DNA from 2 places in the Paracoccus sp. BR5-17 genome. Region 1 is predicted to be linked to the other one. Evidence: riboswitches for the same ligand, from Rfam matches in the RefSeq annotation. Region 1 holds a riboswitch; the other holds the start of a gene.

Region 1 (2,922 bases):
TCGGCCTCGCCGAAGCCGGGATGCAGGGCATAGGCGGCGCTGAGCAGCTCCAGCACCGAGCGCGCGGTCACCGCGCCGCGCCGGTCGCTCTCGATCATCGTGGCGCCCAGCATGTAGATCCCGTCGCCGCGTGGGACGAGGTAGATCGGCGCCCGCGGATGCAGCAGCCGCACCGGCCGCCCCAGCGTGACGCCGGGGCAGCGCAGCACCAGCATCTCGCCCCGGACCCCGCGCAGGTCGGGCAGGATGTCGCGGGCGGAAAGCCCGCGGCAGTCGATGATCCGGCCGGGATCATCGGGCAGGTCGGCAACCAGCGTGATCCCTTGGTCGCCAAGGCGCGCCAGCAGCCCGCCTAGCGCGGCGCGCGGGTTCAGATGCGCTTCGCCCGGAAAGAACAGCGCCCGGTCGAAGCGGCCGGCGAGGTCCCCCTCCATCCCGGCCAGCCGGTTGCCGTCGATGTCCTCATAGCCTGCGGTGCGGCGGGCAAAGCGATCAAGCTCGCGCCGGTCGCGGCCGAGTGTCAGGACCAGCGTCCCCTTGCGGGCGACGCCGCCGGCACGACGGTCCCACCAGCCGATGGCGGTCCGGCCATGCCGCAGCACCGGCTCCTCGGCATTCTCGAACTCGCACCAGGGCGCGAGCATGCCGCCCGCCCACCACGAGCAGCCATGCCCGCTCGGGCCGAGCGCCGGGTCCACCAGGGCCACCCGGTGGCCACGCTCCGCCAGCTCGGTCGCTGCGGCGAGGCCCATGACCCCGGCGCCCAGCACCGTGAGAGCTTGCCCATCCGCGCCGTTGGTCACGCCGTCCACCAGTCATGGAAATGATGCACCGGCCCATGGCCGGTCCCCACGCCCAGCCCGTCTGCGGCAAGGATCGCGCCATGCAGCCACGCATGCGCGCGGGCTGTGGCCTCCGGCACGCTCATCCCTTGGGCGAGGCCCGCCGCGATGGCCGAGGATAGGGTGCAGCCAGTGCCATGGGTGTTCCTGGTTCCGATGCGCGGTGCGGTGAAGTCGCGATGCTCCGGCCCGATCAGCCGGTCGGTGCAGTCCGCGCCCTCGGCATGGCCGCCCTTCATCAGCACCCAGGCGGGTCCCATCGCCCGCAGCGCCTCGCCCTGTTCCACGGTCGCAGATGCGTCAGTCGCGATCTCGCCGGACAGAAGCCGCGCCGCCTCCGGCAGGTTCGGCGTCAGAACGGCGGCGAGCGGCATCAGCCGATCCCTCAAGGCAGCGACGGCCTCGTCCTCGATCAGGCGGTCGCCCGACTTGGCGACCATCACCGGATCAAGGACGATCGGCGCCGCGCAGCCCGCCAGCGCGTCTGCCACGGCAAGCGTCGCGGCGGCGGACCCCAGCATCCCGATCTTGACCGCCGCCACGTCCAGATCATCCAGGACGGCTTCGATCTGGGCGCGGATCATGTCGGGCGAGACCCCCTCGACGCGGATGACGGCGCGGGTGTTCTGGGCGGTGATCGCGGTCAGCGCGCTCGCCCCATAGACGCCGAGCGCCGAGAAGGTCTTGAGGTCCGCCTGGATCCCGGCCCCACCGCCGCTGTCGGACCCTGCGATGGTCAGCGCGATCGCCATGTTTCCCTCCATACCGAGGGTCATGCGCGTATCGAGGACGGGGAAGCCGCATCAGATTGCGGCGTTGCCCGTTCCCTTCGCCGGCATGACCCGGATCAGGTTCGATGGGTGCTGTGCCTGGCACATCTCAGCCCCGAGCGGGGCGCCCCAACGAGCGTATGGCGTGAGTGTAAAGGCTGCGGTGGGGAGTGCAAGTGGTGTGGCTGGACTGGTTCGGCAACCGGCAACCGACACCTGCTTTTCCTCCTCAATAGCGGCGTGTCCATCGCAGAATCCCGCCCATCCTTGAAATGACGGCTTCAGCGTCATCTTCGGAGAGGTGGTTAAGTCGCATGTAGCACTCCCGTGATCGGTACCACTTAGCGCTGGAGGAACGTGCCAAGGCCGATGACAGTCACACCGCTTTCTCCCGGGCTCACGGCGCTGCCTTCTGTCGCAGAAGTCAGGAGTTCAGCGATGTGACTGGCGGCGCTGCGGAGGCTATGCAGGCCAAGGACGTCCTTGGCCTGCGACCGAGCCGTGCCGGCAGAGTAGGCGTCCTTGGGCGCCGTCGAACCATGCCAGCAGGCCGTGCGAGCAGTAGCAGGTTCAGCACTGCGGCTCCGATCAGGAACTCCTCTTCGGCGCCGCGCAGGCCGCGCAGATGCAGCCGGGCCAAACCGCGCCTGGCCTTGGCATCCGCAAACAGCCGCTCGACGCCCCGTCGCAGCCGCATCGACCGTTTGAAGAGCGCCGTCCCCATTTCGGCGCGGACCAGATCGCGTGCCTCCTCATCCACCATCCGCGACACGGTCCGGACAGGCCTGTCCGTGCAAGCTTCATGGAGCGGACAGCCTTGGCAATCGGACAGCCGTGCCCGGTAGCTATGGAACCCGCGGCGCGCATCGCCTCCTTTGTGTGTCAATTTTTTGCCGGCGGGGCAGATGTAGCGGTCGCGCTCTGCATCGTAGGTGAAGGCCTGACGGGTGAGCTTGCCCTTGGTCTGTCCCGAGCGCTCCAGCACGGGGATGTGGGGGAGCACACCCTGGTCGCGCACGTAAGCCAGAAAGGTGGCGCTGCCGTAGGCGCCATCGGCGGCGACGCGCTTCGGGCGGTAGCCGAACCGATCAAGGACGTACGCCAGCATGGCGCGTCCGGCGTCCACCTCCGCGGCGAACCGAGCGGGACTGGCCTGTACGTCGAGCGCGACTCCGCCCGGGGTGTCGATCAGGAGGTTGAGCGCGTAGCCGAACCGTCCCCGCGCCGTGCGCGCCGACCATGCAGCAGCCGGATCGGTGCGCGACAACTCTGCTGGCGGCCCTCGCTTTCGCCCGGTTTCCGCTGGGCTC
Region 2 (2,922 bases), on a different contig from region 1:
AAAGCGCCGCCGCGCCAGGGCGCGGGCCACCGGCACCGCCAGGGCCGCCGACAGCGTGGCCGACAGCGCCGCCTGCCACAGCGTGAACCGGACCGCGCGCCAGTCCCAGGGGCCAAGCCCCGACAGCCCCTGCGCCGCCCAGGCGACGGCCCCCAGCGTGCCCAGGATCAGGACGGCAAGGCCAAGGGCTGCCGCAGCGCCCCCGGCCTCGGCCCGGCTCAGCCCGCGAAGGCCCGCAGCCATTCGTCAAGCGCGGGCTGGCGGGCCGCCTCGGCCTCGTCCTCGGTATAGAACAGGGTCTTTTCGGGGCGGGGCAGGTCGCGCATCACCTGCGGCCATTCGTCCTGCGGCAGCTTGGCGGGCAGGGACCAGTTGGCCAGCGGGATCACCTTCTGGAACTCGGGCGTCAGGATCCAGTCCATGAAGCGTTGCGCCAGTTCCGGCTGGTCGGTGGTGCGGACCTGGGCCGCCACCTCGGCCATGAAGTAATGGCCTTCGGGGAAGATCGCGGCCTTCTTGGTCGGGTCGTCCTCGGCCGCGATGTGATAGGCGGGCGAGGTGGTGTATGACAGCACCATGTCGGCCTCGCCCTCGGTGAACATGCCGTAGGATTCCGACCAGCCCTTGGTGACGGTCAGCACCTTGGGGGCAAGCTTCGCCCAGGCGTCCGGCGCCTGATCGCCATAGACCGCCTTGACCCACAGCAGCAGCGCCAGACCGCTGACCGATGATCGCGGATCCTGGATGACGATCTTCAGATCGTCCGGCGCGTCCAGCAGTTCGGCGAAACTGGCGGGGGGACTCTTCAGCCGGGTCTCGTCATAGACGAAGGCCGTCTCGCCCCAGTTGTAGGGCAGGAAGATGTCGTCGGTCCATGCGATGGGCATCGACAGCCCGGTGGTGTCCTGCCCGTGCGGCGCGAACAGCCCCGATGCGCGGGCACGCGCCGTCACGTCGGTGTTCAGGCCGAAGACGATGTCGGCCTCGGTCCGCTCGCCCTCCATCAGGATGCGGGACAACTCGTCCCCGGTGACGAAGCGCAGGTCGCAGGCGCAGAAGGCTTCGAACCCTTCCTCGATCTTCGGGCCGGGTCCCCATTCGCTGGTGATCGATTCGCCGGCATAGACGGTCAGGACGGGTCGTTCCTGCGCCACGGCCGGGGCCGCGGCCAGAAGGGCAAGCATCAGGGGCAGTCTCATCGCTGTCTCCTTTCCACAAGGGTTGCCGAAAGAAAGGACAGCGTCACCTTCCCTCCGCCGGTGTTAGCCGGATCAGGTTCAACGGGTCCGCTTGCGCGTCTCAGCCACTTGGCCCCCGAGGTGGGGTCGAATGTAGGGATTTCGCGCGCCCGCGCAAGCGGCTAGAAAAGCCGCCATGACCAAGGACGCGAGCGAACAGCCCACCCCGATGATGGCGCAATACCTGGCGATCCGGGACGCCAATCCCGGCGCGCTGCTGTTCTATCGCATGGGCGACTTCTACGAGATGTTCTTCGACGACGCGGTGGCCGCCGCCGCCGCGCTGGACATCGCGCTGACCCGGCGCGGCACGCATGGGGGTGAACCGATCCCGATGTGCGGCGTGCCGGTCCATGCCGCCGAGGGCTATCTGCTGACGCTGATCCGCAAGGGCTTCCGCGTCGCCATCGCCGAGCAGGTGGAAGACCCGGCCGAGGCCCGCAAGCGCGGCTCGAAGTCGGTGGTGGCGCGCGAGGTGGTGCGGCTGGTGACGCCGGGAACGCTGACCGAGGAATCGCTGCTGGAAGCGCGGCGGCACAATTTCCTGGCGGCCTTCGCGCAGGTGCGCGAGGAGAGCGCGCTGGCCTGGGTGGATATCTCGACCGGCGCCTTCCAGGTGATGGACTGCGCCTTGGCGCGGTTGGCCCCGGAACTGGCCCGCCTGTCCCCGCGCGAGGTGCTGGTGGCGGACCCGGCCCTGCGCGACCTGATCGAGGAGGCCGGCGCGGCCATGACCGACCTGCCGGCCAGCGCCTTCGACAGCGCGGCGGGGCAGCGGCGGCTCTGCGCGCTTTACGGCGTGGACACGCTGGACGGCTTCGGCAGCTTCACCCGCGCGGAACTGGCGGCGATGGGGGCCATCGTCGACTACCTGGACCTGACGCAGAAGGGCAGGCTGCCCCTGCTGCGCCCGCCCGTGCGCGAACGGGCTGGCGGAGCGATGCAGATCGACGCCGCGACCCGGCGCAACCTGGAACTGACCCAAGCCCTGTCGGGCGGGCGCGAGGGGTCGCTGCTGGCGGCCATCGACCGCACGGTGACGGCGGCGGGGGCGCGGCTGCTGGAACGGCGCGTCGGCGCGCCAAGCTGCGATCTGGCGCTGATCCAGGCGCGCCACGACGCGGTGGCGATGCTGGTCGACGACCCGCGGCTGCTGGCGGACCTGCGCATGGCGCTGGCCCGCGTCCCCGACATGGACCGGGCGCTGTCGCGGCTGGCGCTGGACCGGGGCGGGCCGCGCGATCTGGGGGCGATCCGCGCCGGGCTGGCGCAGGGCGGGGCGATCGCGGCGCGGCTGCCCGCTGACTGCGCGCCGGTGCTGGCGGATGCCGCGCGCGACCTGACCGGCCAGGGCGACCTGATCGGGCTGCTGGACGAGGCGCTGGTGGCCGAACCGCCGCTGCTGGCCCGCGACGGCGGCTTCGTCGCCGCCGGTCACGACGCCGATCTGGACCAGACCCGCCGCCTGCGCGACGAGGGGCGCGGCGTCATCGCCGGGATGCAGGCCGATTACGCGGCGCTGGCCGGGGTGCCAAGCCTGAAGATCAGGCACAACAACGTGCTGGGATATTTCATCGAGACGACGACCACCCATGCCGAACGCATGATGGCCCCGCCGCTGAACGCGACCTTCATCCACCGCCAGACCACCGCCAACCAGATCCGCTTCACCACCCTCGAACTG

What was found. Region 1 has a riboswitch for thiamine pyrophosphate ahead of thiD (bifunctional hydroxymethylpyrimidine kinase/phosphomethylpyrimidine kinase). Riboswitches for the same ligand answer to the same signal wherever they lie in the genome.
Region 2: it holds a riboswitch for thiamine pyrophosphate, as region 1 does, so the genes downstream of both, ACZ1HC_RS05605 (thiamine ABC transporter substrate-binding protein) here and thiD (bifunctional hydroxymethylpyrimidine kinase/phosphomethylpyrimidine kinase) in region 1, are expected to answer to the same signal.

Annotation. Positions count from the first base shown of each region.
Region 1 is NZ_JBVFUV010000006.1:37,292-40,213, reverse strand. Features, by position in the region: gene ACZ1HC_RS17040 (FAD-dependent oxidoreductase) at 1-803, opposite strand, end outside; gene thiD (bifunctional hydroxymethylpyrimidine kinase/phosphomethylpyrimidine kinase) at 800-1,594, opposite strand; TPP riboswitch at 1,650-1,754, opposite strand; gene ACZ1HC_RS17030 (transposase) at 2,037-2,922, opposite strand, start outside.
Region 2 is NZ_JBVFUV010000003.1:851,265-854,186, reverse strand. Features, by position in the region: partial or broken gene ACZ1HC_RS05610 (ABC transporter permease family protein) at 1-243, opposite strand, end outside; gene ACZ1HC_RS05605 (thiamine ABC transporter substrate-binding protein) at 219-1,199, opposite strand; TPP riboswitch at 1,232-1,327, opposite strand; gene mutS (DNA mismatch repair protein MutS) at 1,375-2,922, shown strand, end outside.